Regions from separate parts of the Natranaerofaba carboxydovora genome, predicted to be linked through region 2. Evidence: riboswitches for the same ligand, from Rfam matches in the RefSeq annotation. Region 2 holds a riboswitch; the other holds the start of a gene.
The links. A riboswitch is a leader RNA that binds a small molecule or an ion and turns the genes downstream of it on or off. The one in region 2 is predicted to bind thiamine pyrophosphate.
Positions count from the first base shown of each region.

Region 1: it holds a riboswitch for thiamine pyrophosphate, as region 2 does, so the genes downstream of both, thiC (phosphomethylpyrimidine synthase ThiC) here and thiS (sulfur carrier protein ThiS) in region 2, are expected to answer to the same signal.

Region 1 covers NZ_CP054394.1:2,511,395-2,527,292, forward strand. Annotated here, with positions in the region: gene ACONDI_RS11895 (cell division protein FtsX) at 134-1,027, opposite strand; gene ACONDI_RS11900 (cell division ATP-binding protein FtsE) at 1,027-1,698, opposite strand; gene ACONDI_RS11905 (coiled-coil domain-containing protein) at 1,786-2,988, opposite strand; gene ACONDI_RS11910 (FMN-binding protein) at 3,190-4,005, opposite strand; gene ACONDI_RS11915 (YcdB/YcdC domain-containing protein) at 4,105-6,192, opposite strand; gene ACONDI_RS11920 (ferritin family protein) at 6,708-7,220, shown strand; gene ACONDI_RS11925 (methyl-accepting chemotaxis protein) at 7,320-8,162, opposite strand; gene thiC (phosphomethylpyrimidine synthase ThiC) at 8,427-9,773, opposite strand; TPP riboswitch at 10,258-10,348, opposite strand; gene yqeB (selenium-dependent molybdenum cofactor biosynthesis protein YqeB) at 10,431-11,303, opposite strand; gene ACONDI_RS11940 (XdhC family protein) at 11,340-12,134, opposite strand; gene ACONDI_RS11945 (beta/alpha barrel domain-containing protein) at 12,201-13,001, opposite strand; gene larB (nickel pincer cofactor biosynthesis protein LarB) at 13,215-14,030, opposite strand; gene larE (ATP-dependent sacrificial sulfur transferase LarE) at 14,220-15,023, shown strand; gene ACONDI_RS11960 (methyltetrahydrofolate cobalamin methyltransferase) at 15,041-15,841, opposite strand.
Region 2 covers NZ_CP054394.1:752,525-768,422, forward strand. Annotated here, with positions in the region: gene ACONDI_RS03610 (ATP-binding protein) at 1-111, shown strand, start outside; gene ACONDI_RS03615 (response regulator) at 95-781, shown strand; gene ACONDI_RS03620 (thioredoxin family protein) at 973-1,206, shown strand; gene ACONDI_RS03625 (permease) at 1,336-2,505, shown strand; gene ACONDI_RS03630 (hypothetical protein) at 2,946-3,101, shown strand; gene ACONDI_RS03635 (permease) at 3,116-4,054, shown strand; gene ACONDI_RS03640 (aminotransferase class V-fold PLP-dependent enzyme) at 4,255-4,428, shown strand; gene ACONDI_RS03645 (hypothetical protein) at 4,458-4,613, shown strand; gene ACONDI_RS03650 (hypothetical protein) at 4,677-4,874, shown strand; gene ACONDI_RS03655 (FMN-binding protein) at 4,963-5,760, opposite strand; gene ACONDI_RS03660 (thioredoxin domain-containing protein) at 6,010-8,097, shown strand; TPP riboswitch at 8,156-8,264, shown strand; gene thiS (sulfur carrier protein ThiS) at 8,342-8,542, shown strand; gene ACONDI_RS03670 (thiazole synthase) at 8,549-9,319, shown strand; gene thiH (2-iminoacetate synthase ThiH) at 9,343-10,452, shown strand; gene thiE (thiamine phosphate synthase) at 10,543-11,193, shown strand; gene ACONDI_RS03685 (alanine/glycine:cation symporter family protein) at 11,239-12,615, opposite strand; gene argS (arginine--tRNA ligase) at 12,848-14,545, shown strand; gene ACONDI_RS03695 (pyruvate kinase alpha/beta domain-containing protein) at 14,626-15,195, shown strand; gene ACONDI_RS03700 (tetraprenyl-beta-curcumene synthase family protein) at 15,263-15,898, shown strand, end outside.

The DNA.
Region 1 (15,898 bases), 1.5 Mb from region 2:
TTAATAAAACTCCTACCTACACCTACCTGCATATTAGCAAATAATAGCTGGCTATCTAATGAGTTATCTAATAAATAGCCAACTATCTGCTAGATGAATGCGGGTAGTTTTTATGTAGATTTTTTAGATCTTTTTAAAGCCTCTCTTCTTTTGTAAAACGCAAAGACAAGAGACTTCCAACCAAACCAAAGACCACCCCTAGTACAATTACTAAAAATATTACAGCGGGCAAAATCTCCGCCGTATTAGGTATAGGAACAAAGGGCACAGAAGCAGTAATAATTCCCTGGCCATAACTTAGTACCCCAAAGCTAAGAACAGAAGCAAAAACACCGCCAAGACCTCCAAGGATTACACCTTCAATAACAAAGGGTAGGGATATGAACCCTTTTCCCGCTCCAAGTAGTCTAAGCATGTTGATCTCGGATTCTTTTGATAGGATACCGAGGCGAATAATCTGGGATGTGATTATCATGGTTGTAACCCCAACTATCAGTGTCAAAAAGACTCCTATATATCTTATCATGTTAGATAAGGACTGAAACTGGCTAATTATCTCTTCATTATCTCTCACATAGTCAACCCCTGATATTTGATAGAGTTCATCTGTTAGCTCTGGTAGCCTATCCGGATCAACACTAGTGGAGAAGAAAGGATCAAAAGGATTGTCTCCCATCTGGGCCAAAACTTCTATCTCATCACCCATCATAACTTCCATCTGCTGGTATGCTTCTTCACTGTCAACATGACGTGCCCCAAGTACTCCATCTTTGTTCAAAATAACCTCTTCTAAATTAGCGATCTCTTCATCAGTTAGTTCCTCATCATAAAAGATAGCCATCTCAGCATCCTGCTGTATATGGGTTATAATCTCTTCACTTGACCACCAGCCGACAAATACAACTGCCAAAATCAAAAGAGAAAGTCCAATGCTTACGATAGATGCCAAGTTAAGCAGAGGGCTTCTTTTAAAACCCGATAAGCTTTCTTTTAGGAAGTAGTTAATATTCATTAATATTATCTTCATCAAGCAGTTACCACACTTTCTTTAGTTAATTTGCCGTTTTCTAGGTAAAGGGTCCTTAGGTTCAGCTCAGAAACCAAATGTCTTTCATGGGTTGCGATTATCACTACCCTATCCTCATCTCCCAAGTTAACCAGCAGATTAATTATCCTGCGGGAATTTTCATCATCAAGGTTTCCTGTTGGTTCATCTGCTAGGATAATCTTTGAATCCCTTGCTATTGCTCTTGCAACAGCTACTCTTTGACGTTCACCATATGAGAGAAACTTGATTGGATTGTTCAATTTATCACCAAGGCCGACTTTTTCAAGGGCTGATTTACTCTTTTCCTGCATTTTGCCAGGGGTGTGCCCTAGTACTCTAAGGCCAAGGATAACATTTTCTAAGGCGGACTTATCTTCCAAAAGCTTAAAGTCCTGAAATACAGGTGAAATCATCTGCCTTAATTTTGTGATATCAATCTTTGAGCCAGGTGATATATTATGGTCATCAACCATTAATACACCATCCGTAGGAAGCTTAGCCCCCATTAGTAATTTTAGAAGGCTTGACTTCCCCGCACCGCTTGGTCCAAGAAGTAAGACTACTTCTCCTTTATCTATGTTTAAGTTTAAGTTTTCAATACCTACTGTTTGATTGTCATATTCTAAAGTCAGGCTTTTGGCTTTTATCAATTTTTCATCCTCCCCCAAAATCTCATAATCCTTACTATCACCCAAAAATATATCACAATATAAACTCACTTAGTTGTCATTTTTTTCTCATCTAAAAAATGTTGCTTCAATATCAAGCACTAGCTTACCTTCTTTCATTGTAACTTCTGTAATTTGATAACTTCCCATCTCTGCTGCAAAGTCAAAGCCAAGGTTAATATCTCTGGTTAGTTCTTCTATCACTTGTTCCCCAAGATATATATCAAAAAATCTTGCTTCCATAATTTCAAAAGACAGCTCTGTATCACCTACAGAGACGATCTCACCTTTGAAGGTTAAGTTTCCTCCGGGAAGTTCTAAAAACACTTCATCTTCTTTGAATTCAAAAAACAGATCCGGCAGCTCCTCTTCTTCTTCAAAAAAGGAGTTGAAGTTCTCTTCAGACAGCTCCGCTACCGGGTTAAGAAAAGTACCACTAATATCAATCTTGTCTTCGTCTAGTCTTTGGTCTTCAATAAAGCTCTCAAGAACTGCGGCCAGTTCTGTCAAAAAGGGGCGGGTTCTTTCTATCCAAATTGTCTCCAAACGGTTCATCTGCTCTTCAAAATCCTGAAGTTCTGCCTGCACACTTTCTAAGATTTCCTGCTGTTCTTCTTTTTTGTCCATGACCTGGGCAATATTTTCTTCTAGCTCTTCTTCTAGCTCATACTGTCTTAATAGCTCTTCGGTAATATCTTCTTCTATCTCGGCTAGTTGGTTTCTTTCTTCAATATATCCGCCAAACAGGTTATTAATATTTGAAAAAACATCTTTTATCACGTTCAAACGGCGAAGAAAATCTCTTAAGTCTTCAGCTTCAAGTACCATCTCAAAATATGATAAAGGACCTGTCCTCTGAAAAGACCTAAACACTTCTTTTAGTTCTGCTTCTAGTTCTTGAAGTTCTTCTTCTTGTTCTTCTTTTTGGGCCCTTGCTTCTTCTAGATCTTCTCTTGTCTTATCTATCTCTTCTTCTATTGTTTTTTGTTCTTCTTCGAGGCTTTCTATCTCCCTTGAAAGGTTAAATATCTCCGACTGGACCTTTTGTTCTTCTTCTGTCAAATCTGAGAGAAGTTCTTTGTCAACATCGTCTAATTCTTTTATTTCACCTATTTCCTTGAGGTCTTCTATATCAAAGCTTCTAGCAAGAGGTGAAAAACTAAATAATACAAATAGTATAAGTAGGATAATCGGATAATATTTGATTTTATTTGATTTTAATTTGGAGTACAGTTTATATTTATTGAAATTATATTTATGCTCTTTCTTCATTTTGATAGACCGCCTACCTCATTATATTTATTTGTTTGTATTTATTCGGCATTTTGTCATTGTAAACCTTTTATTAGATTTAAAGTTTTCAAAAAAAGAAAAGTCACAGCTAAAGCTGCGACAAGAATATTATAAATGATATATATATCATTTAACTCATATCTTCTTTATATTATTATGCTGCTAAATCATGCGAACTATCTAAATTTCATCTCCGACTGCGTCTTCTACTGCTTCTACAATACCTTCGCTTGCACCAGTCGCTCCTGTCTCTGTATCCACATCTGTGCTTTGTTCTTCGATAATATCATCAATTGTTTCCACAGCACTTGCTTCGTCTCCATCCCAGAAGTCTTCAGTTTCTTCATGGCTTAGAACTTGAATGTCAACAATTTGTCCCTCTTCCATTGTCACTTCTAATTCTATGTCATCGTTATAGCCTTCCCCAACTCCTGTATAAGTCTCTTCCTCTTCCTCATCGGCTTCTTCATCGGCTTCTTCGTCATCTTCGTCTTCATCTTCTATAGGCTCTGCTCCAAATGCATCTTCAACAGCAAGAGCAACGGCTTCACTTGTCTCAGTTGCTCCTGAAATTCCATCAACACCGTCTGTTCCTCCGGCATCTACTATTCTTGCAGGCACTTCCTCCGTAGCTTCTTCTACTTCTAACATCTCAGCCGCAGACTCCGAATGAAGCAAGACCTCAACATCTTCAAGGCCTCCATCCTCAATCACTACCTGAACTTCTAACTCTCCTCCATAACCTTCAGCACTACCTTCATATTCACCATCTTCTAGGTCTTTATCTTCTGCCATAAGACCTTCAACATTTTCTAGCGCTACATCATCAAATTCATCTACAGCTTCTTCTTCCTCTTCTTCTTTTTCTTCCTCTTCAAGTTTTTCTTCTTCCTCTTTGGGGTCTTCTTCCTTAGCCGGCTCTTCTTCACAACCTACGGCAAATCCCATGAATGTTGTAACCATCATAGCAAGCATAAGAATCAACAATTTTTTCATGATTAAATTTCACTCCTTCTATATAAAATTTTCTTCAATTAAGATTTATACGATAGAATTTATTGTAAACCTTTCTAATATATAAAAGTTTAAAATAATTTAAATTGTGTTGACAATTTTTTTAAACAACCTTGCAGCGTCCTCTCTAGTAGCTTCTTTGTCTGGATTTTTATATACTTTTTCAAGATCAAAGTCATCTTTTTCATAGTCTAGCTCGTTCCCATCTATTAATCCTCTTACAACCATCTCAATCAACTCTATCCTGGTAACCTCTCCCTCAGGAGGATCTTCTTCATTTACAATCTCGGGCATAATCCCCGGCTCTATATGATCTACGTTGTAACTGTAGTCAATTAGTAGATTTACTAAATTATTTGCTTCATTTCTTGTTAGGTTTTTTTCTGGTTTTAGTTTATCTGTCTCAGTAGGCACTAAGACCCCTTTGAAAGCTAGCCATTCTAGTTCTTTTTCTAATTCATGACCTTCTATATCTCCTGGGAATTTTACTTTTTCTATAAAATTTAATGATTTTTTAGGAGATTTTTCTTTTGCATCAATAGCTTCTACCTGATCGTTATGAAATCTAAACACAGGTTCTTCTCCTAGATATTCGACACTAATATCCGCATCCTCAAGAAAAAGTTCAAGGGCTTTTTCTTCTGAGATTATATCTTCTGGTTTTTGTATATCATCTTTGAAGATTGGCATACTTAGGTCATAGCTCAAAAGATCTCCTGTGTCCTTACACATTTCAAGCCTTATATAACTATTGTCTACAGGTATGTTATAGGCATTGATCTGATACATAAAGCTATATATTTCGTTTGTATCATCATTATAACTATCAATTTCGTAAACTTCCGGGGAACTATCTAGTTCTATATATTCATAATACTCAGGAGCCAAAGCCTTTATATATTCTTTTGAGAGTTCTTTTTTGTCAAAGTCTTCATTTTTGTCTGTCTCATCAATACCTTCTAAACTTTCTAACCAAAAATAAGACAGCATGAAGTCTGTAACATAACCGTAGTCGCGATCAAATGAAAGTACTATATCTGTGTTGACTTCTGTCTCAACACTATTAGTACTTTCCTTTATATAGTGAAGCTGATACTTCTTACTCTCTCTTCCCGTGGCGACATAAGTATGTTCATTAATGTCTGAAAAGCTAACATCCCCCATTCCAAGATCATCTAACAGCTCTTTTCCCTTCTCTTTTGCATCTTCTTTTGTAAGTAGTTCTTCTAGTTTCTCTGGTGAAGGTGCTCCTTTTTCTACATCTGGAGTGGGCGTTTCTTTTGTGATTTCGTCTTCTTCAAGGACCTTTCCTTCAATATCTAGTAGCCCTTTTGACTCTCCGTGAAGATAGCCTTTTTCTTCCACTATAGGCTTATAAAGAAGTTTAGCAGGATAGTTATCTGAGTTTGCCTGTTCTGCATCTATTTCATTTGCATCTACTTGTGCATCTACTTGAAGTTTTTCATCTTGTTGGTTTTCTTTTTTGTCACCATAGCTAGTATCATGATCTGGTGTATAGGTCAGTGAAGCACCTTTTTTGACAAATTTGTCCTTAGCCTTTTCTTTATCCATGAGATCTTTAGGCTCTTCAAACTCTAAATCCCGGTCTATACTCAAATTATATGAGACTATATCTCCCGTCCTGCTATCTACTGCTAGATTGATGGCATTATTGGTTGGATAATCATATGCATACTGGACGAAGTCTATCTGATGTTTTTCCATGTCTATATACATATGGGAAGTATCACTTATATCTATTAGCCCAGGCTCTAGGACAAAGTCTTCACTATCTATACCAATGGGAATAAGCTGTTCTTCAAAAACCTGCTCCAAAAAATCTTTTGCGATTTCTTCAGCTTCTTCCCGCATGATATAGCGAGGCCCTTTTTCTCTTGATTTTTCTTCTTGAAATCTTGGCATATAATTAAAATTAACTACTATTTCCTCTTTGTCATCAACTACCACGAAAAACCTTCCTGGCGAGATATTCGTTTCTTCTAACAAGTATATAGTCCACTCTTTTCTTTCTTCATCATACTCAAACCCGTCTAACTCATAAGAATCCACACCTGGAATTATCTCTCTTATGACTTCTATCGCCTCTTCTGGTGTTAGACTGCTTTTTTCTTCTATCTTTTCTTCGTAACCTTCTTTGTCATCTTCCATTTCCACTCCAAGGGCTGATTTTGGGTGAATGAATAGTAAGATTATAAAGGAAATAAAAAATAACATTGCGAGAAAATAAATACTGTTAGAGTTAACACTAAAAATCTTTCCCACCTCCAAAATAAATTTTAAAATAACAATTTAAAATAATTTAAAATAATGATTAAATTAATGGGTCAAATTAATAAGTTAAATTAGAAAACTTACATTATAAATAAGTTTCATTAGCAAAGTATAAATAAGCCTTCGTTAGTAAAATATTAGAAAAACTTGTTTCTATGACTACAAATAACCTTTGTTTTAAGTAAAGACGCTTCTAAAAATAATTGGTTACGGGAAAATTTTGTACAAATCCGAAAGATTTTTTCCAAAATTATTTTTCTAGAATATTTTAACAATAAAAAGGCAAAATATAAAAGACAGAATTAAAAAGAATATATTCATGAATATTCATGGATGATCAAGGACATTCAAGGATAAAACCAGAGGATTATAAGAAGAGGAGGGCAAAGAATATGCAGCCTTTTAGATGTCAAATATGCGGTGAAACATACCTTGGAGAGGAGAGGCCAGACAGGTGTCCTTACTGCGGGGTTGCAGGTAAGCACCTTATCAACGGGGCCGAGTGGATAAATCACGGCCAGGTAGATATGAGTGAACAGAGCTATAATTACTGCCAGGATGCTATAAAACTTGAGCTAAGTAATGCTGCCTTTTATCTTTGCTGTTCCAAAAGCGCTGAAAACCAGTTCACAGAAGCTATTTTCAAACGCCTACAAAAACAAGAGGCAGAACATGCTGAACTCATCTGTGAGATGATAGGAATAGAACAGCCAGAACTTCCCGTAGAAAACTGCGCTCCAAGCGATGCAGAGAATTTTAAAGAAGCCCATTCAAGAGAAAAGCGTGCCATGAATTATTATCTAGAAATAGTTAACAACTCACCTGAACCAAGGATAAAAGAAGTCTTTAAAGCACTGGCTGAAGTAGAGAGCGAGCATCTTCAGGCTTCTAATGTTTATGGGTAGATAGACCATTAAAAGCGATCATAGTTTACCATAACGGCCGCATTAAATAGCGGCCGTTACTATATTAATTAGCAAATTTTATTAATTAGCAAATTTTAATTAAGTAAGGTTTTTGGCAAAGTCTACAAGGGATTTTGACATATCTTCTAAGTTCTTTATTGTCTCTGAGATGGATTGAAGTTCGTTTGCCTGCTGGGTTGTTACTTTTTCAATATTGTTGACGCCCTCGTTAACATTATCATCACTTTCTTTTAAGGTAGAGAGTACTTCTTCAATCTTTTTTAGGGAATCATTTGTATTGTCAGCTAACTTTCGGATCTCTTCAGCAACCACACCAAATCCTCGACCTTCATCACCAAGTCTTGCAGCTTCAATGGCTGCGTTTAGGCCAAGGAGGTTTGTCTGGTCTGTAACATTTCTAACCACCTGCAGGATGTCATCAGTTTCTTCGACTTTGGTATTAAGTTCTTCTGCATAATTTGAGAGCTCACTTCCTGTAGATGCTAGCTCTTCTGATTCACCAGATATCGTCTCCACTGCATCCATTATCTTAGAAACTGAATCTGACAGTTCACTTGACATGTTATATATTTTCTCTTGCTTTTCTAAGTTTTTGGTGATGGATATACTTCCTATTATTTCGTTGTTTTCATCTTTTATTGGAGAAGCAGAGCTGATATATGGAAAGCCGAATTTTTCACTGTCGAATTTTTGCATGATATTCTTTCCCTGTTTAATTGCTTGATAAAGTCCAGACTTCTCAGGTACCCCGTCTCCTTTTCTTGTGCCATGATCAATATTATTTCCCGGAAAATATGCCACAAAGGTCTTCTCCCCTGCTTCAACAACAGCAACTGCAGCATCATCAGGCATGGTATCCCTGATCAACTCACCGATATTCACCATACAATCTAGCTTATTTTTGCAGTTAATAACTGACATTTTGACAACTTCCCCCCTAAATTTTTAAATTAATATAAACGGATCTTATTATTTCGGATATAATTCTAGTTAGTTTTTAAACATAATCATCCAATTTATATCAAGTGCAATTTTTATGCCAAAATAAAAAGAAGACCCTATCCATCCATATATTTCAGGGTCTTCTATAATTTAATTTATATCCAATTCCAAAATTCAAGTATCAAAATTTTTAACATTGTTTAAATATTGTTTAAATAATGAACAATATTGTCTGATTCGAATCTATTTCAGAGCTTCATCTGCTATCTTCATGGCACAGTATTGGCCACACATGCTGCATTCTTCGCCTGTGCTTTTATCTTCTGAATCTTTATCTTCAGTATCTTTATCTTTTTGGGGATTTGTATCTTTTTTAATTTGTTTTGCTCTTTCTGGGTCTAGTGATAGTTCAACCTGCTTTTCCCAGTTTAGCTCTTTTCTTGCTATACTCATCTGCCTGTCTCTTTCTAAGGAATATTCATTCCCAAGAGATATGTCGGCTGCGTGAGCTGCTATTTTGCTTGCTACTACTCCTTCTTTAACTTCTTTTTCCCCGGGAAGTCCAAGGTGTTCTGTCGGGGTAACATAGCAGAGAAAATCCGCTCCAGAAACCGCTGCCAGTGTGCCACCTACTGCTGATGTTATATGATCATAACCCGGAGCAATGTCAGTAACAAGAGGCCCAAGTACATAAAAAGGCGCATCATTGCAGAGTTCTTTTGCAATCTCCATGTTGGTTCTTATCCTGTTAAACTTCACATGACCAGGCCCTTCTACCATCACCTGAACATCTGCTTCTCGTGCCCTATCAACAAGTTCACCTAGTACTAAAAGTTCTTGTATCTGCGCCCTATCAGTTGCATCTAGGACTGAACCCGGACGCAGTCCATCACCAAGGCTTAATGTAAGGTCATATTCTCTAGCTATGTCAAGAAGCTTATCATACTCCTCATAGAGAGGGTTTTCCTTCTGGTTATGAACCATCCAGCCAGTGAGCATTGCACCTCCCCTGCTTACTATGTCACAGATTCTTCCCTGCTGTTTTAACCTTTCTATTCCAGACAGTGTAAGACCACAGTGAACTGTGACAAAATCCATCCCATCCTCGGACTGTCTTCTTATAACATCAAAGATATCTTCTGTGTTCATCTCTACAAGTGGTTTTTCTTTTCTTCTAAGTTCTGTCGCAGTTTGATAAACTGGCACACCACCAACCGGGATAGAGCTTTGGGCGATGACTTGTTTTCTTGTTTTGTCTATATCATATCCAGTACTAAGATCCATCACAGCATCTGCCCCACCTTCTACAGCCGCATCAAGCTTTCTAAGCTCTGTGTCTATACTAGATAGGGCTTCAGAAGTTCCTATATTTGCATTAACTTTGACAGTAAGGCCTTCCCCTATACCCTTTGGTTCTATCTCAGGTACATTTGTATTTATCTTAGACCCGCGCCTATTATTATATGGGATGACTATCTTTCCTCTGGCGATCCCCTCTCTTAACTTTTCTACATCAACCCTTTCAATCTTTGCTACCTTCTCCATCTCCTTAGTGATCTCCCCTCGTTTAGCTTTTTCCAACAATAACATACCAAACATCACTCTCCTATTTGAATTGTTTGTTCAAATGCATACCACAAGTTATCTGCTCGTGGCATAGCTTACATACTATAAAACAACTTTTGATTTAGCGAAACTTTTAGCAAAACTCATTTAGCTTCTCCCAATTAGTGCTAATTGTTCAGCTGCATGTCATAAACACGGGGTTTGGGCAGTTTAGCATACATACTATAAGATAGCTTTTGATTTGCGAGGGCTTCTTCCAGTCAGTGCCAATTGTTCGGCTGCATGTCATAAACACGGGGTTTGGGCAGTTTAGCATACATACTATAAGATAGCTTTTGATTTGCGCGGTTTTTAGCAAATCCTAGCTATTCGTTAGTATGTATGCTAAACAAATAAAAAAACCACCAATCCCCTTTGGCTAGCCTTCACCTGACGCAGGACTTAATAGCATACACTACACTGCATTAAGCCTGCCTAGAAAAGCATAAAAGACAGCCAAAAAAGACTGGTGGTCTATTAAATGCTTCCCTCCGCCGGTACTACCCGGATCAGGTTAAAGGGTCTACTCTCAGCCCAAATGGGCACCCCTAGCATTGCATTTGATTTTATTTAATTTTTTAAAAAACTTCCATTATATATATTCTAAGCTTTTCTGGAGAATTAATCAAGCCACAAATTCAGCTATTTTGAAGAATTAGCAAGTACTGCCTCTAAGGCTCCACCGGCTACTGCAAGGGCTTTGTCAGAGATTGTATAACAGTGGTCTATATTTTTCCTTGGATCAATATCCCCAAGCTTCATGTTTTCTTTTACTCTAAGGCCGTTTTGCAGAAGTCCTCTTATCATCCCATCTATCCCGGCCTCAACTGGTGTATCATCTACATAACCTACAATTTCGCCTTCTTTTACAATATCTCCTATAATAAGCTTACTTCTAAATTCACCTTTGCAGGGAGCCCGAAGCAGTCTTTCTGTGGTATATCCATCTATATTCCCCGGCACTCCAGTATTTGGCTTTGCCTGTCCCTCATATATCACCCTACCAAGATAATGGCCTCTAGAAGTTTCTATCACACAGTCCACATCTTCTCCTGCTTTATAACCAGGTCCAAGGGCTATCACAGTGTTTGCCATATCTTTTGTGATGCCGGTGTTTTTCTTTGTAATAGTTGCTTCTATTAGTACATCTGGTTTTAGCCCGGTCAAAGATTTTAGCTTAGGATCTATCAGAAGAGGTATTTGACCTCTATCAATTACTTGATATACTTCGCCATATATTGAATTATCATACACTGAATCTAAGTCCACCGCATCTGCATCTTTATACGTCGTATCTAGATTTGTGGTTTCTTCATAGCTGACTTTTTGGCAGGTAATACCTTCTACTTCTGTTATATCATCATATGCCGCCTGGGCAAAAGATACCGTCCTTCTAACTACTGTGGGCCTTTGGGTCTCAACTAGCACCACCTTCAGTCCGGCCCTAAAAAGCCTGTACGCCACTCCACTAGCAAGGTCTCCCCCGCCTCTTATCAAAATCAACCCATGTGACATTTTAGTTCTCACCTGCTTTTCTTCTTTTTCCTTTTTTTATTCTTTTTCTTCGCCTTTGTATCTAACTTTGATCAGCTGGGCCACTATACTTACTGCAATCTCAGAAGGTCTATCCCCACCTATATCTAGGCCTATAGGGGCATAGACTTGATCTAGTCTTTCCTGTGGGATTCCTTTTTGCTTTAGGTTATCAAATATTACTTTTATCTTCCTTTTGCTGCCTATCATCCCGATATACTTGGCATCTTTGTTGATGACTTTTTCTAGAGCTATCTGGTCATGTTTGTGTCCCCTGGTGACAAGTACTACATAGGTAGCACTGTTTATATTTATCTCTTCAAGGGCTTTTTCGATGTCATCTGCTATTATATTATCCGCATCGGGGAATTTTTCTCTTGAAGCAAATTCTTTTCTGTCATCTATAACAACCGTTTCAAAATCTAATAGTTTTGTATAGTGGGAGATGCACTGAGAGATATGGCCTGCACCAACTATTACAAGTTTTGGAGCAGTCAATATAGGCTCAACAAATAAGCTTACTTCGCCGCCACATACCATGCCTAGAGCTTCTGCATCCTTTTCATTTAGATCATAGTGGACAAATTTAGCTTCTTTTGTCTCTAATACTTTTTTGGCCTCTTCTATTATCCTTGCCTCAAGAGCACCTCCACCTATCGTGCCTTTTGTGCCACCATCTTCAAACACTATCATTTTGGCCCCTATTCTGGCAGGGGTTGAACCCTTGGAGTGGGTAACAGTAGCCAGGACAGCAGGCTTGTTGTTTTCTAAACAATGATGCAAGTACTCAAAGACTACTTTATTATCATCCAATTGCAATCGCTCCTTTTTCACATTTCAACTTAATATTATCTTGATATTAATATTACATGCCTTAAGCTATTTTATTATCTCCATTTTGAGATCCAAAGGAGGAGAATCTATAATTTTGTCTTTGATATCAAGGATGTCTATTCCATAGCTAGCATATTTCGATATATCCTTTATATTTATACTTCCAGAAAAACCTACTTTTTTGTGGCAACGCATATTAAGTTCATTCAAACAATAAATGACTTTAATTGCATCTTCTACGCTTCCGGTATCAACCATCAAGATGTCTGCTCCACCCTCTGATGCTTCTTTTACTTCTTCATATATTTCTTTTATTTCGCCAGTTGTCTGAAAAACTATTTGATAGCCTTTTTCTTTAAGTGGAGTTACAGATTTAAGAGCAGGGTATATGCCGTCAAAGATTTTGACTAGACTATTATCGACCCATACATAAGGTTTTTTTGATATAGTGCTAGATATGCCTCCAGTTTCTATAGCATTTTTAAACCTATCTTTTACTTCAATGGGCATCTTCTCCCATGCACTAGATGTTATCTTCACCCTAGAGCTAGCTTCTAGAGAAGCCTCATACGCCTTAAAAGCAGCACCCGATGGTTTTGATAGGGTAGAAATTATTATTTCTTTAACTTCCATTACAACTGTAGGCTTTGCAGTAAATGAAACTACAACATCACCTTTTTCTACCTCTTCACCATCTTTTACAAAGTGAGATAATTCTAGGTCCAAATTCTCTAGTTTTTCTTTTATCCCATCTGCACCTGCTATCAACCCTTTATTATCTGCTTTTATTTCGGCTTTCACCGTCTCATTTTTTACATTTTCAAAAATGATCTCCCTGACATCCATAAGATTAATAACCTCCACTCTAATGCTGTAATAATAGTAACCAAAAATCACATAAGAATCACATATAAGAACTCTCATAATAATTACATAAAAACAATTACTCGATATAATTTAAACAATTAAGCCAAAAAACCCTTTAGAAGATTAAAGCTATATTTTTCATTATTTTAGCATTAGAGTTTAATTATGATACTTTTTTATCAAACTGTTTTGTCATGAAACTGTTTTGTTAATTAGACTAGCAGAATACCCGGCACCAAAGCCGTTATCTATATTTACCACACTAACTCCCGCTGCACAGCTGTTAAGCATGGTTAGAAGGGCACTTATCCCGCCAAAACTTGCTCCATAACCTACACTTGTGGGACACGCAATGATAGGCGCTTCTACAAGCCCACCTACTACACTTGCAAGGGCACCTTCCATACCTGCAACAACTACTACGACTTTTGCTTCATACAAAAGGTCCTGGTTTGATAATAGCCTGTGAAGCCCTGCCACTCCCACGTCATAGAGTTTTTCTACCCTGTTACCCATGATTTTTGCTGTTTCATACGCTTCTTCAGCAACAGGAATATCCGAGGTACCTGCTGCAGTTATTACTATCAAGCCTTTATCTTCTTGAGCTTTTTCTTCTTTAACTATATCTTCTTGAACTTTATCTTCATCTTTTTCGTCCAAAGAACCATCCAAAGAACCATCATAGATAATAGTCTTTGCAAGATCATTGTATCTTACCTCAGGCATCTTTTCTTTTATGGCATGATAAATTTCTTCTGAGGCCCTTGTGGCAAGTACTTTTTTGTTATTTTGATAAAGCCTCCTAAATATTTCTACCACCTGATCTATTGTCTTTCCTTCGCAGTAAATCACCTCGGGAAAGCCTGTCCTAACGCAGCGGTGATGATCAACTTTGGCATATCCAAGGTCTTCAAAATCCAAATTTTTTAAAGCCATAAGAGCTTTTTCGACTTCTGTTTCACCATTTTTTACTTCATTTAGAAGCTCTTTTAATGATCTCTGATCCATACCAAATCACCTCCAACTCTATTTTGTTCAAAGTGTATTTTCAATAATATCACTATTAGCACTATGAAAGCAATTTTATCAATAGATAAACAAAACAATATCTGCTATTTAGTCAAAAACTGCTTAAGGTGTTTGTTAATCTATGATAAAATACTCCTATATTGCCTTAGGTTAAAGGAGGATATAAGGTTGGCTGACAAATCATTAAACAAAAAATTCTCACATCTTAAAAATATCATCAAAGATATGACAGACGGCGCTGTTGTTGCTTTTTCTGGGGGTGTTGACAGCACTTTTCTACTTAAGGTCTGTTTTGATGTATTAGGTACTGGCAAAGTTCTTGCCGTAACCTCTGCTTCAGAGACCATCCCTGAAAGAGAGCTTAATAAAGCAAAAGACCTGTGCGAAAAAATAGGCAGTAAACATAAGATCATCTATACCAATGAGCTACAGGTAGATGGTTTTAGAAAAAATCCAAAGGATAGATGTTTCTACTGCAAAAATGAGCTGTTTGAGAGCTTGTGGCAGATAGCTAAAGAAAATAACTTATCTCATGTATTGGACGGCTCTAATTATGATGATATAGGTGATCACAGGCCTGGCATGAAAGCTGCCAAAAAACATGGCGTCAAAAGCCCCCTTCAGGAGGCTATGTTAACTAAAGATGATATTAGAAAAATGTCAAAAACACTGGATCTTCCCACCTGGAACAAGCCCGCCATGGCATGTCTTTCTTCAAGGTTTCCCTACGGGGAAGAGATAACAAAAGATAAGATAACCTCAGTCGAAAAAGCAGAAGACTTATTAGAAAGCCTTGGTTACAAGCAGTTCAGGGTTCGCCATCACGACAGTATAGCCAGAATAGAAATTTTATCTTCTGAATTTGACAAAATCCTTGAAGACAAGGACAAAATAACAAAAAGCCTAAAAGAACTTGGGTTCAAATTTGTCACTTTGGACATGGAGGGCTTTCGCTCCGGTAGTATGAACTGATAATTTACATTCGACGCTTATACTTCTAAGATCCCTTTTCTGTGGGCTTTTAGATAATCTTTACAGAACTTGTCTTTGTCTAATAATGATTTGGCTGAAGTAAACTGTGCCATCATCTTTTTGTCTGTAGGGTCAAGGATTACCCCATCAAGGCCTACCGTCATACACATTATCATAAAGGTCTGATTTAGAATCTTTCTGTTTGGAAGGCCGTAGGACACATTACTTAGCCCACACATAGTATGAACTTCATCGTAATATTCATGGATGCTAGTAATAGTCTCAAGTACTGAAGGGCCATTCTTGGTGTCTGTGCTAATAGGCTGAATTAGAGGGTCAATGTAGATGTCATCTTCTTTAACCCCTTCTTCTTTTAGGCCATCGATAACTGCCTTGGCACAGTCAAATCTTTTTTTAGCATCTTTTGGTATTCCGTCATCATCCATACAAAGAGAAATAATTTTACAGCCGTATTTGGTTACTAAAGGCTTTATTGCATCATAGCGTTCTTTTTCACCGCTTATTGAATTAACCATAGCCTGTCCGTTCTTGTGATGCTTTAGCCCTGCTTCTATTGCATTTGGACTTGGGCTGTCAATGCAGAGGGGGTTGTCAACAGCAGTTTGAATCTCTTTTACCATCCACTCCATAATTTCAGGTTCATCATTGATAAAGGTACCACAGTTTACATCGATGTAATCTGCCCCACTCTCTGCCTGTTCTTTTGCAAGGTTTTTAATGAACTCTGCGTCTCTTTTTTCCACAGCTTCTTTGACGGATTTTCTACTGGTGTTAATCTTTTCACCAACTATAAGCACATCAATCCACTCCTTTTTGAATTTTAAGTTTTTCTTTTCATTTTAAGTTTTTTTAAT
Region 2 (15,898 bases):
AGAGCTTCGATTATAGAAGGAACACTAAATATTTATTCTGAAGAAAATAAAGGAACGACGGTGAGCTTGAGATTTCCGTTAGAGGAGGTGCAAGATGCAAAAATCGGATGAAATAAAAATTTTGCTTGTTGATGATCATGCGATTTTACGAGATGGTTTAAAAATGCTCCTCAATAATGAGACGGGTTTTGAAGTAGTAGGTGAGGCGGGTAATGCTGTGGAAGCTATAGATGAATTTGACAATGTAGGGCCGGATTTGGTTGTATTAGACCTATCTTTGCCTGATAAAAATGGACTAAAAGTTTTAAAAGAAATTAAAAACAAGTCTTCTAAAGTCAAAGTCATTGTGTTAACGATGCATGAGGATGAAGAATATCTACAAAAAGTTTTGGAACTTGGAGGAGATGGCTATATACTAAAAAAAGCTGCTGATTCCGAGCTTATATCAGCGGTACGTTCGGTATATAGTAATGAAGGTGTTTTTATAGATTCTTATCTTGCAAAATCTTTATTTGTTTCTGACCCTGAAGATTACGGAGAAAATATTAAAATTGGAGATGAGTTATTAAAAGATAAACTTAGCCCAAGAGAACTTGACATTCTAAAATTAGTGGCCCTTGGATATACTAACAAAGATATTGCTGAAAATCTTGTTATAAGTGTTAAGACAGTAGAAACCCACAAAGGAAAAATAAAAGACAAACTTAACATTGGAAAGACATCTGAAATGGTGAAATTTGCTTTTAAAAATGGAATTGTAGAAATAGAAGAAGCATATTAGTTTAAAATTTTTATGAAGTGTATGACCGGGGGGAGAATGCCCGGTCTTTTTAGTTATAGACGGATTTAGTTTATTGAACTTAAAATTATTTTTTAACATTGACGATCTGATATCTAAGATGCTAAAATGAAATTATAAATATGAGTATATATGCATATAATCATTTTATTGAAACAAGGGGGCTATTTAAAATGGATGTTAAGATTATGGGACCTGGATGTGCTAATTGCGAGAAACTTTTTGAGCTAGTTAAAGAAGTAGCTAGTGAAAAAGGTTTAGAAGCAAATATTGAAAAAGTAACTGACATGAATCAAATCACCACTGCAGGAGTAATGATGACACCGGGGTTAGTTATTGATGGAGAGGTTAAATCCCAAGGTAAAATTCCATCCAAAGAAGAAATATCTAACATAATTGATAGTTAAAGAACAATATTGGTGCAAAAAGGCTTTTCTTTTTGCACCATATTTTTTAATAATACTCTTAAATTATGGTACAAACTTTTTAAGCAGTTGTTTTTTGTCTTATTGGAGGAGATATTGGAGGTGATTTAATTGACAGAAAATATAAGAAAACTTTTAATTTTGACTTTAGTTTTTCTTGGAGCTTATTTTATCCCTTTTGAAAGTAATTATGTAAAAGCCGCCATTATGGAGGCTTTTTATATGCTGCAGTACTATGCTAGAGAACATGTATTAACATGTTTAATACCGGCATTTTTTATAGCTGGGGCTATTGCCAATTTTGTCTCTCAAGGAGCAGTACTGAAGTATTTTGGTGCCCAGGCAAACAAGTTGTTATCTTATTCTGTGGCTTCAGTTTCTGGGATACTTTTGGCAGTATGTTCTTGTACTATACTACCTCTTTTTGCTGGAATTTATCAAAGAGGTGCTGGAATTGGGCCTGCCATTGCGTTTTTGTACTCTGGTCCCGCTATTAATATATTGGCAATTACTTTGACAGCTAGAGTACTGGGTTTTGAACTAGGGTTAGCAAGAGCTATCGGAGCTATTATTTTTGCTATAATTATTGGTTTGATTATGGCGACAATATACAAAAAAGAAGACCAAGAAAAAACAGCAGGCTCCTTTGATATGGGAGACCAAGAAGAAAACAGAAGTCCATATCAAAACATATTATACTTTGTTACAATGGTGATAATTTTACTTATCATGACAATGAATGAACCAGCAGATGCTGATAGTATTTGGGCTTTGCTATTCGATGTAAGATGGTATGTTGCTATTGGATTATTGATTATTTTAGGTATAATGATCGTATCATGGTTTAACAAACAAGAAAGAATATCATGGGTTGAATCAACTTGGAGCTTTGCGTGGCAGATATTTCCCTTATTATTTGCAGGGGTTTTTGTCGCTGGATTATTAATGGGTAGGCCTGAAAGTGATGCTGGACTGATCCCTGCGCATTATATAGAAGCCCTTGTTGGAGGCAATTCTGTTCAGGCAAATTTTATTGCTTCGATAATAGGTGCCTTTATGTATTTCGCTACTTTGACTGAAGTGCCAATTCTAGAAGGATTAATTGGTTCAGGTATGGGTAGCGGCCCTGCTCTTAGTCTGTTGCTTGCAGGACCAGCTCTTAGTCTTCCTAATATGTTAGTTATTAGAGGAGTACTTGGAACAAGGAAGACAGCAGTCTTTGTGGTTTTGGTAGTGGTGATGGCAACTATCTCAGGACTGATATATGGTAATTTCTTTTAAAAGGGCCACATCAACTTTTATTGTGGCCCTCCATCTAAACGTTATTGACTAATATTATTTTTTAAACTTTCCAGTTTTTTTTCTAGTTCTAAAATTTGCTCTTCGATATTTTCTTTGTTTTCATCGTTAACTTTATTTTTTAGGTTTTCAATTTCTGATTTTAACTCGTTGATTTCTGACTCGTAATATTCACTATCTTTTTGGATAAACTTCCCCCGCAGCGGAGGGCAGCAAGCAAAGCCCGGAGAATTCGAGCTATGAGCCCGCCTAAAGAATATGAAAAAACAAACAAGGAAAAGAACTAAACAGGCAGAGGAAGGTTTATTATTTAACTTCTAGAGGACAAAATGCTTATTATCAGGCGGTTGATGCCTGGGAAGATATATTGCCATATCTTAATAAGATAAGTGATGAAAATTACACTTGAAGGAGGAAAAAAGATGAGCGAACAAAAAAAGGAGAAAAAAGGTCTTTTAAGTAAAATATTTGGGAAATCAAATGACCAAAAGACTAATAAAGGTGGATGTTGTAGTGTAAGGATTGAGGCCGAAGATGAAAATACTTCTAATAGTGATAATGATAAAAAACAAAATTAAAGGCAGGGGTAATAATGTTTTCGACGGATAACTTAATTGAAGTAGCAGGATTTTTTTTCTATCTTTTAGGGGAATTACTTTTACTATTTGTAGGAATCAGTTTTCTCGTTGGACTTTTACAGGAATATGTGAACCCTGAAGCTATTAAAAACTATTTGGATAAAAAACGCATTGGTGCAGGAGGGAATGTGATAGGGGCTTTCTTTGGCTCGCTAACTCCTTTTTGTACCTGTTCAACTATTCCTATAACTCTTGGACTATTAAAATCAGGTATTCCTTTTGGAATAACAATGAGTTTTTTCTTTGCTTCACCTTTGTTAAACCCTATTGTGGTAATTTTAATGCTTGCCTTATTTGGCATTCAAATGACGGCTATTTATGTAGCGATATTATTCCCTACTTCAGTGATAATAGGATTATTGCTTGATAAGTTTGGTTACGAAAAAGAAATTAAGTCAGTAAAAGTAGTAAAAGATGAGGAAGAAGAGGCAGAAGAACTGCCTGAAAACCCTACGTTTTTACAAAAATTGCGTCCAAGACTTAAAAATGCCGGGCGATTTGCTATTTCACTTTTTCGTCAGGTAATAGTTTTTTTGTTCCTTGGAGCAGCTATAGGTGCTTTCATCTACGGTTTTGTGCCAGAGGAATTTATAGTCAGGGTAGCAGGTCCAGAAAGTAAATTTTCTATACCAATAGCTTCTGTCATAGGTATTCCTATGTATGTTAGGGAAGCTACAATATTGCCTATTAGTTCAGTGCTTATTGATCAAGGCATGAATATTGGAGCTGTTATGGCACTTGTTATCGGGGGAACAGGAGCAAGTCTTCCTGAATTGACAATGCTAAACACAATTTTTAAGAAAAAACTACTTATAACATATATTATAATAGTAATTGCTGTGGCAATATTTGCTGGATATTTATTTAATATATTGATGGCTGCAGGGATTTAATTTGCAGCTACCTATGTGCAATAAATTTATAATTAACCATTTTACTCCGGTTTTTGGAAAAACTCTGCCGGAGTTTTTTGTTTGACCTTCCGCCAACTGGAAGGTTTATAATTAAAATAAAGGGTGTTAGAAAATTTGTTATATTCCTATAGTAAAAGGTAAGATTGTATTGATTAAGTTTTTTCCAGGGGTGATAAACTTTGAGTGCAATATATCTTGATAATGCAGCTACATCATATCCAAAGCCAGATGGAGTTGTTATGGCCATGGAACACTATATTAAACATATTGGTGCTAGTGCTGGAAGAGGCTCGTATGAACGAGCCCAAAAAGCTTGTGAAATAGTAACTGAGACAAGAGAAAACCTGGAGTAGGTTACGTCCTAGATGAAGCTTTTGATATTATGGTAAGAACTGGCTTTCACTGTGCTCCTATAGCCCATGAGTCTATAGGAACCCTTGAAAAGCGAGGAACTATAAGAGTAGGGCTTGGCCCGTTTAATACCAAAAGAGATATCGAGCTTTTACTTAATGCCTTGGAGGAAGTGATTAAAACTTAAAGGAAAAGAAAAGTTTGGAAATTAAACTTTAATCTTTATCTTGATTTTAAGGGGTGAAAATATATGAGCGAAAAAAATAAAAAAGAGGAAGTCAAAAAGGTATTTATTGCTCTTGACCAGGAAGACATGGTAACTCTAGAAAGTATAAGACTTGATAAAGATCCTGAGGAAGCCCTCGAATTTGTATTGAAAACTATTTATCCAAGAGTTGAAAAGAAAGCCCCATGTCTTGGGCAGCAAGGGATGGGTATAAGAAGGTAACTTATTTAGTTTAATTTTATAAAATAAAGTTATAAAATTAAAACCCCTCAACTTCTAACCAAAACTGAGGGGTTTTTTTATTTACTTTTTATAGCCCAGTTGCTTCGTTAACTGCATTCATAATAGCTTCGCTCGTGTCAGTAGCGCCTGAAACTGCATCAACATCTGTACTTTGAGCATCAATTATACTTTGTGGTACAGTTTCTAGAGCATCAACAACTTCATCCATGTCATCTTCTGACTCGCTGTGCTCTACAACCTCAATGTCTACTATTTCATCTCCGTCCATAGTTACATCAACTGTAAGATCTCCACCAAACCCTTCTGCTGTGCCTGAGACTACTTCTTCATCAGCTTCTTCGTCTTCTTCCTTTGCTTCTTCTTCCTCGTCAGCTTCTTCCTCTTCCTCTTCTTCTACGCCTTCTTCAGCTTTTTGAAGAGCATCTTCAACTGCTAAAGCGATAGCTTCACTTGATACTGTAACTTCAGTCACTCCATCAACATCAGTTCCTCCGGCATCAATAATTCTGTCTGGCATTTTTTCGAATGCAGGATCTGATAGATCTTCAGTTTCTTGATGGTCGAAGTTACCAATCTCTACGATTTCACCGTCCTCGATAGTAACCTCTAGTGTTACGTCCCCCTCGTGACCTTCAGCAGTACCTTCATAAGTTCCATCTTCAAGATCCATGTCAGCTGCCACTAGCCCGGATACATCAATTGCAACATCTTCATCTTCTTCGTCCTTTTCTTCTTCCTCTGGTTCTTTTTCTTCTACCTCTTCTTCTTTTTCGTCCTCTTCCGGTGCTTCAGCTGGTTCCTCGCATCCAAGGGCCATAAAGGTCCCTACCATCAATGCAAGGAAAAGAATTAAAACTTTCTTCATAATGTACACTTCACTCCTTTCAAATTTTGTTCACCCTATCTTTATACGATAAAGAATCAAATATTCCTCTCAAATTACAATATTTTTTTTATAAACATTTTGTAAAATGAAAGAAAAAACTTTGTTAAATTCTAATTTTACAAGGAATAATAAATAACACAGAAGAAACAAGTAAATAAAAAATAAAAAAGATCAAATTATTTTGTTGTAGATGTTAATAAATTATCTTAATTATAGGAGGCCCCCTAAATGAATAAGCCAAATGAGCTTATTAATGAAAAATCCCCGTATCTATTACAACACGCCCATAATCCTGTAGACTGGTTTCCCTGGGGAGAAGAAGCTTTTGATAAGGCCAAAAAGGAAAACAAGCCAGTTTTTCTAAGCATAGGATACAGCACCTGCAGATGGTGTCATAATATGAAAAGAGAATCTTTCGAAGATGAAGAGATAGCTTCAATATTAAATGAAAATTTTGTCTCTGTGAAAGTGGACCGTGAAGAACTACCTCACGTGGATACTGTATATATGAGTGTATGTGAGGCACTTACTGGCCAGGGAGGTTGGCCGTTGACGGTGTTTTTGACTCCAGACAAAATTCCATTTTTTGCAGGGACATATTTTCCAAAAGAAAGCGTTAGAGGTCATATAGGGTTAAAAGACTTACTTCAAAAAGTTACCGAAAAATGGCAAACGGATAAAGAGGATTTGATTGATAAAGGAAAAGAAATTACAGAAGCACTATCACCTCATTTAAATGAAGTAAAAGAAGGACTAATTGACGAAAAAGCAATAGAAAAAGGGTATCAAGAATTAGAAAAAAGGTTTGATGAAAAATATGGCGGGTTTTCTAAAAGCCCAAAGTTTCCAATGCCTGCTACTTTAATGTTTTTGTTGAGGTATAATGTTAAGTTTGACAATGAAGATATTAATTGTGATGTAATGATTCATAGGACCTTGGGAGGGATGTATCGGGGAGGTCTGTTTGATCATTTGGGTGGCGGTTTTTATCGATATAGTGTAGATAATAAATGGCTTGTTCCTCATTTTGAAAAAATGCTCTATGATAATGTGATGCTTACCCTTGGTTACTTAGAAGCTTATCAGTGGAGTAAGAAGGAGCTGTACAAAGAAGTTGCAGATACTACCCTTCAGTTCATCGAGAGAGAAATGTTAAGTGATGAAGGTACTTTTTATACTGCAATTGATGCTGAATCTGAAGGAGAGGAAGGTAAATTTTATTTATGGAGTTATGATGAAATAATTGATATTTTGGGTGATAAAGAAGGAAAAGAATTTAATGAAGTCTATGGTGTTACTAAGAAAGGTAATTTTGAAGGCAAAAATATATTAAACAGATTAGAAGAAAACAAAACAGAAAACACAGATAACATAAAAAGTAATTTAAAGAATGATTTAGATAATGAAGCCCAAATAAGAAGAAAATATCAAAGGGCAATTAATAAGTTGTTTGAAAAAAGAAAAGAAAGAATTCCTCCTGAAACTGATGATAAGATTCTTACTTCCTTAAATAGCCTGGCAGTAGTATGTTTTTCGAGAGCTGCAAGGGTGTTTGATGACAGCAGGTATTTGTCTATTTCCAGAACTGCTCTGCATTTTATCTTAAAAAATTTACGAAGACAGAAAGACGGAAGAGTTCTGGCAAGGTATAGAGACGGTGAGGCTGCTTTTTTGGGAAACTTGGAAGATTACGCATATCTTTCGTGGGGTTTACTGGAATTTTATCAAGCAAGCTTTGAGAAAAAGTATTTAAACATAGCTTTAGATATTGTTATGCAGGCTGAAAATTTATTTAGGGATGATGAAAAACAGGCATTTTATAAATATGGTAATGATGCAGGTGAGCTTTTTGCACGTCCTATAGAGATATTTGATGGTTCTACACCCAGCGGGAATTCTGTTATGTTGTATGTTTACTTAAAGCTGTCAAACTTAATTGAAGCGAGGGAGAAAAAAGAAAACTTAGAGCAAAAGGCTGAAAACTTGATAAAAGCATGTGCGGGAAGTGTTAATGAATCTCCTGCTTTTTCGGCGTTCTTTTTGACGGGTGCCATGATGTTTTTGAAGCCGCCGCTAAAAGTAAATATCCATGATGGAAGTGGCAAAAGTGAAGTGGTATGGAGCTTTGTAAATGAAGTTGACAGCTACTTTATCCCTGATGTTTTGATAAACCTTTCTGATTTTGATGAAGATGAAAAAAACAAAGACAAAGATAAAGAGAAAGAGAAGGTAACTGCCGAAGTATGTGATCATATTAGCTGCAAAGGAAAGGTTGATAAACCAGAAGAGCTAGAAAAAATTTTATTTACACGCTAAATAGTAAATAGTATAATACTATTAAAACAATTAAGATCTTTAGTAATAAAGTGATTACCCATAAAAGCAGGGGTGCCTATTTTTAGGCTGAGAAAGGCTCTTAAATAGCCTTACCCTTTGAACCTGACTTGGTTAAGACCAACGTAGGGAGCTTTTATGTCAGGCCGGAAGATGTGTGCCTGATATAATATGCTCACCTGGCGAGGTGAGTTTTTTTAATTTTAACACCAAAAGGAGGCAAAATATGGAGCTTAAAATAAATGGTGAGAAAAGAAATGTAAATGATGGTTTGACTATAAAAGGATTACTAGATGAGCTTGGGGTGAAATCAGAAGGCAAAATTATAGTATTAAACCAGGAAGTAGTTCCTGAAGAACAATGGGAAGATAAGGAATTAAAAGAAAATGAGGAAATTGAAATTTTAAATATGGTAGGAGGAGGCTAAAAACTTATGGATACTTTTAAAATTGGAGGAAAAGAGTTAAAAAGTAGGTTGATTGTAGGGACCGGTAAGTATCCTAGAAAAAGTATGATTAGTGAAGTGATTAAGAGTTCTGGTACAGAAGTTATCACTTTAGCTTTGAGAAGGGTTGACATCAATTCAGAAGATGAGAATATATTAAATTACATTGATGATAGCTGTGTTTTGATGCCAAACACATCCGGTGCAACGACAGCAGATGAAGCGGTCAAAATAGCCAGGATAGCAAAGGCTGCTGGCTGTGGTGATTGGGTTAAGATAGAAGTTATAAAAGATAATAAGTTTTTGTTACCTGATAACTACGAAACCCTTAAAGCTTCTGAGACTTTGGTAAAAGAAGGATTTAAGGTTTTCCCATATGTTACCCCGGAGCTAGCTGTGGCCAAAGAACTAGAAAACGTTGGAGTGGAAGCTGTTATGCCTCTTGGTGCTCCGATAGGAACAAATAAAGGACTTGAGACAAGAGAACTTATAAAGATCTTGATATCGGAGATTAACCTTCCAATCATAGTTGATGCCGGTATAGGCAGGCCATCACAGGCAGCAGAAGCAATGGAGCTTGGTTGTGAAGCTGTGATGGTCAATACCGCAATTGCTACTTCACAAGATCCGCCACTAATGGCTGATGCCTTTGGACGAGGGGTAGAAGCTGGGAGGAAAGCTTTTCTTGCAAAGAACCCACAGGTAAAAGACAAAGCTGAAGCAAGTTCACCTTTGACAGGATTTTTATCAGAGGATTAATTAGAGACTGGAGGGAAATGTTTTTGAGCTTTAAAGATATATATAGCAAATACAAGGACATGGAACTTGATAAAATACTTCGAGAGATATCCAAAACCAGGGTGGAGATGGCTTTGGATAAAGAATATCCAGATGAAAATGACTATCTTGCTTTGTTATCTCCTGCGGCAGAAAGCTATCTTGAGCCTATGGCTAGAAAAGCTCATGAATTAACAGTTAGAAATTTTGGAAGAGCTATAGTACTTTATACACCTTTGTATTTGAGTGATTATTGTTCTAACAAATGCATTTATTGTGGTTTTAGAGCTGACAATAGTTTTGACAGAAAAAAACTAACCTATGAAGAAGTAGAAAAAGAAGGTAAAGCAATAAGTAAGACAGATATAAGACATATATTAATACTGACTGGTGAATCCGAAAAACATACTGACCTGGAATACCTAAAAAACTGTGTAAAAATCCTAAAAAAATACTTCTCTTCGATTACCGTTGAAATATACCCTATGACCACTGAAGGTTATAAAGAACTAGTGACAGAAGGAGTTGATGGACTTACTATCTATCAAGAAACTTATGATGAAGATATTTATCACAAAGTCCATCTAAAAGGACCTAAAAGAGATTATGATTTCCGTCTAGATGCCCCGGAGCGAGGCCTTGAAGCTGGGATAAGAAGGATTAACATTGGCGCTCTCTTTGGGCTTAGTCCCTGGAGAAAAGAAGCTTTCTTTACTGGTCTACATGCCTGGTATCTACAGAACAAATACACAGAAGCAGAAGTTTATATTTCATTTCCCAGGCTTAGACCTTTTAAGGGGGAAGATTTGGATTATATCCATAGGGTGACTGATAAAAATATGGTGCAGATGATGCTTGCATCCAGGCTGTTTTTGCCAAGGGTTGGTCTAAACCTATCTACAAGAGAAGCGCCAGAGCTTAGAGAGAACCTTCTGCCTTTGGGAGTTACCAGGATGTCAGCAGGCTCTGTCACTGCAGTAGGTGGATATTCCGGGGAAGACAGCGGGGTAGAACAATTTGAAGTTGCAGATCATAGGTCTGTAGATGAAATAAAATCTCTTTTATTAAAGCATAGGTATCAACCTGTTCTAAAAGACTGGGAGATGTTATCATAGAATATTTGTTAAACATTTGTTATAGGAAATTTTATTATTGTATGTTTTGGTAAGTTGTTGTCTGTATTAATTTATTTCTGACAGGGGGTTATGATTATGGCAAAAATTAAGACTGACGAAATTCTGGGGACAGATATATACGCCATCACAGCAGAAGAATACTCAAGAGGAAGAGATAATATTGAAGTAGTTAAAGAAATGCTAGATGGCGGGATAAAATTAATCCAATATAGAGAAAAGAAAAAGCCAGCAGGGGAAAAGCTAGAACAGTGTAAAAAAATAAGAAAGTTAACAAAAGAAGCTGGTTGTAAGTTTATCGTAAATGATGATGTGGATATTGCTATGCTTGTGGGGGCAGATGGAATTCATGTTGGTCAAGATGACCTGCCAGTTAACGAGATAAGAAAGCTTGTTGGCGAAGAGATGTTAATAGGCCTTTCTACACACTCGCCCAAGCAGGCTAAAGAAGCTGCTAGTTCAGGCGCTGATTATATAGGGGTGGGCCCTGTGTTTAAGACAAACACAAAAGAAGATGTTGTAGAGCCAGTTGGCCTTTCGTACGTTGATTATGTTTACAAGAACATGGACATACCTTTTGTAGCTATTGGTGGCATCAAAAAACATAATATACAAGAAGTTATGGAAAAAGGTGCTTATTGTTTTGCCATGGTTACAGAAATTGTTGAAGCAGATGACATACCAGATAGAATTGAAAAAATAAGAGAGTTACTCCATCAGTAACAGTATTTTAACTTTACTTATGTGAATAGACTTTTTGCACCAGAATCAAAGTTTTTTAAGGTAATCACTTTTCTCTTTGACCAAAACTCCTCCTAATATAAATAATGCAAGTAGATTTGGTGCAGCCATGAGGCCATTTAGTGTATCTGCTATGCCCCATACTAATTCTAGGCCGCCAATAGAACCGACAAATAAAAAAACTAAAAATATCAATCTATAAGGAACGACTATTTTTCGTCCCAGTATATATTCCCAGCTTTTTTCACCATAAAAATTCCAGGTTAACATTGTGGTATACGAAAAAAGCACCAGGCTCGCGAGTACTATGACGTTTCCAGGACCCGGAAGTCCAAGTTCAAATCCAGTAGCAGCAAGAGCAGCCTCACTTTCGCCCTTCTCAAGGGCACCTGTCGATAGAATAACCAGGGACGTCATTGTGGCAACAACAATTGTATCTATAAAGACCTCCCAAATACCCCACATTCCTTGATTGGTAGGACTATTTTTGGCTTGGGCGTGAACTATAGATGCTGCGCCAAGGCCTGCTTCGTTTGAAAAAATACCTCTAGCAAAGCCGTATCTTATAGCTGTACTTACAGTGGCGCCGGCAAACCCCCCTGCAGCAGCACTTCCGGTAAAAGCATCGGTGAAAATTCTAGCGAAGGTGGCAGGCATGGCTTGAAAGTTTAGTATAATGATTAAAAGGGATCCCGCTATATATAAAAGGGTCATAATTGGTACTATTTTGGCAGCAATGCTTGCTATTCTTTTCACCCCACCCAAAGTTACTAGTCCTACCAAAATTATTGCAAGAATCCCGGTGACATGTGAGGGGATACCAAAATCTGATAAGGCACCTGCCATAGTATTTGCCTGGACCATGTTACCTATACCAAATGCAGCTAGCCCTGCAAGTAATGCATATATAACAGCCAAGAATTTCCACGGACTGCCGAGTCCATTTTCAATGTACTGCATTACACCCCCGGAATAAGATCCGTCTATATTTTTGTTTCTAAACTTAACCCCTAAAGCTGCTTCTCCAAATTTTGTAGCCATACCAACAAGTGCTGATATCCACATCCAAAATATTGCCCCGGGACCTCCACTAGCTAGAGCAGTGCTTACACCTGCTATATTACCTACACCTATAGTAGCTGCCATAGCTGATGATACTGCTTGAAAAGAAGTGATCTCTCCTTTTTCTTTACTTTTGTCTCTGGTAAAAATAGTGCCAAAGCTTTTTCTCCAGGCATGGCCAAGATGGGTAAACTGAAAGAATTCAAGCCTTATGCTTAAATATAAACCTGTGCCTATGAGAAGAACCATAAAAGGTGGTCCCCATACTATTGCATTTACTGTTTCATTAATTTCTTCTATGTAATCTAATAAGTTAAATATATATGCTAAAATGTTTTCCATAAGTATTTCCTCCTCTAAATAGTTATTTTATTCTGGTGCAAAAAGTCATATGAACAAAGTTTTATTTTTAATATATTCAAAATGTTATCTGTTATATTTTAGAATTGAAAAATAAAAAATATGTATAAGATATTGAATGCCCCGAAAGGATAAACCTGATTAACTTGTTCTTTTTTCTCATTTGCGTTATAATTGACCAGGTGAAATTTAATTAAAGTGAGGTATTTTTGCTATGAGAATATTTAAGGAAGAACTTATAAATAGACTTGTGGAACTTGTGGAACTATCTTCTGAAGAGATATCAGAGCTGTTAGAGATACCACCAGATCCAGAGATGGGAGATCTAGCTTTTCCATGTTTTAAACTCGCCAAGGTTAGGAAGAAAAACCCAGCCGAAATTGCAAGTGACCTTGAGAATAGTTTCGAAAAAGATGATTATTTTGCTGAAATAAAAGCAGCGGGACCTTATCTAAATTTTCTTTTCAACAAAGAAAAACTTGCTGAACTAACTATCAATCAGGTGATGAACCAGGGTGAAGATTATGGTAATAGTGATGAGGGAAGAGGAAGGACCGTGGTGATAGATTTTTCTTCGCCTAATATTGCCAAGCCTTTTGGTATTGGACATTTAAGGTCTACGGTAATAGGAAATGCGCTGTATAATATTTATGAGAAGTTAGGCTACAATGTGATCGGGATTAACCATTTAGGTGATTGGGGGACTCAATTTGGCAAGTTGATATCTGCCTACCTAAAGTGGGGAGACGAAGAAGAGCTGAACAAAGACCCTATTGATTATCTATACAAACTTTATACCAGATATCATCAGGAAGAAGAAAACTCAGAAGAACTTGAAGAAGAGGGTCGTGAATGGTTTAGAAAATTAGAAGCTGGTGATGATGAAGCAAGCAGATTATGGGAAAAATTTCGAAGCCTCAGCTTAGATGAATTTAAACGAATATATGATAGGCTTGGGGTTTCTTTTGATAGCTATCGGGGAGAAGCTTATTATAATAAATATCTTGATGAGACAATCGAAAAGATTGTTAAAAGTGGCATAGCAAGGGAAAGCGAAGGAGCTCTTGTAGTAGATATTGATGATGAAGAAGATATGCCTCCATGTTTACTTAGAAAAAGAGACGGAGCTACTTTGTATGCAACCAGGGATATATGTGCTGCTATAAAAAGATATGAAGAATATAAATTTGAAAAATGCCTGTACGTTGTTGGTGATGATCAAAAGCTTCACTTTAAGCAGGTTTTTGGTGTGCTAGATAAGATGGGTTATGATTTTGCCAGTTCTTGTGAACATATCGCTTTTGGCTTGATTAGGTTTAAAGAGGGAAAAATGTCTACCAGGATGGGTAATATTATATTTTTGGAAGATGTTTTGGATAAGGCGAAAACACTAGCTCTAGATGTTATCAAGGAAAAAAACCCTGATCTAGAGAATAAAGAGGAAGTAAGTGAAATGGTTGGCGTAGGAGCAGTGATTTTTGGAGATTTGAGTAATGACAGAATAAAAGAAGTTACATTTGATTGGAACAAAATCCTTGACTTTAATGGTGAAACAGCACCTTATCTACAATACACTCATGCCAGGATCTGCAGTATACTTAGAAAAGCCAAAGAAGATTATAACCTAGAATCTATAAAACTATTAACAGGGGACTATGAACAGGAAGTTATCAAAAAAATAGCAGGCTTTGAAGATATTTTGAAAAGAACTAGGGAACTAAATAAACCGCATATACTTGCAAGGTATTTGTTAGATCTTGCGAAGGTATATAATCGTTTTTACAATAAATGTCCTATTTTGAACGAAACAGCAGATGTAAAAATGGCAAGGCTTGCTCTTTGTGATTGTGTTAGACAGGTTCTAAAGAATGGTCTTTCCCTAATGGGTATTAAGACACCTGATGCTATGTAAACAAACAAACCTTTGTACATATGACTTTTTGTACCAGAATCAAGATTAAATTTGTAAAACCAGGGAAGGGGTGGTGCTAAATGGTATATTTTGAAAAAGCAGGTCAAGAAAATACTCAAATGGCCCTTGAATATTCTGTAGACAGAGCTAAAGAACTTGGCATTAAACATATAGTGGTAGCATCACATACAGGAAGAACAATTAATGAATTATTAGATTTGTTAGAACAAAAAGGCTTGAAAGATGAACTAAATGTATCTTGTGTAACTCATCATGTTGGGTATAGAGAGCCTGGAAAGTTCGAAATGGATGATGAAGTTGTAAAGCGTCTTGAAAAAGAAAATATAAAGATGCTAACAACAACTCATTTATTTGCCAACATTGAAAGAGACATAACAAACAAGATCGGAGGACTTTATCCAGGAGGAATTATTTCAGCTACTCTAAGGTGTTTTGGCCAGGGAGTAAAAGTATGTTTTGAGATTTCTGTCATGGCACTAGATGCAGGACTAATTCCATATGGGGAGGATGTTATTACAATAGGAGGGAAGGGAAGAGGTGCTGATACTTCTGTAATAATTGCACCGGCTCATGCAAAGAATTTTTTTGATACAAAACTAAAAGAAATTATTTGTATGCCAAGAGATTAAAATTTTACCTGCTGGTAGAAAATATTTAATATAGATAGTACATTAGTTACCAGGGGGCAATAAACAATTGATTACTAAATCTAAAACTACGGGTATTATATATGACTTTGTAAGTAAAATTTTTCCTTTAGTTGAACAAGAACTAAATCACTGGCGGGATATAATAAGAGCAGCCCCTGATAAAGAACTAGCTAAACAGGGGCTTTTTAGTATTGAAGATAAAAAATTTCATGCTCTTGGAGGCAGTGTTTTTGCATTATATAATGAAGATTACAAAAAAACTATTACAAGCTTGATAACTTCCTATCAAACTATAAGTGATTATTTAGATAATCTTTGTGATAGAACTGGCATATACTCCAAAAAAGCATTTAGTAAACTTCATGATTCGATGTTTGACGCACTTAGCCTAGATGAAGTAGAAGGCGGTTATTATAAATATTTTCCTTATAAAGATGATGGTGACTATTTAACTTATCTTGTACAAAATTGCAGGGATAAAATTAACAAGTTTTCAAGATATTCTTTTGTGGAAGAGGATATAAAATATTTTATAGGCCTTTACAGAGACCTTCAGGTTTTAAAACATATTGAACCTGCAAAAAGGGAAAGCGAACTAATTAATTGGTTTCAAAAATACAAGATTATTTATCCTGATATTAGGTGGTGGGAGTTTTCATGTGCTTCTGGTTCAACACTTCTT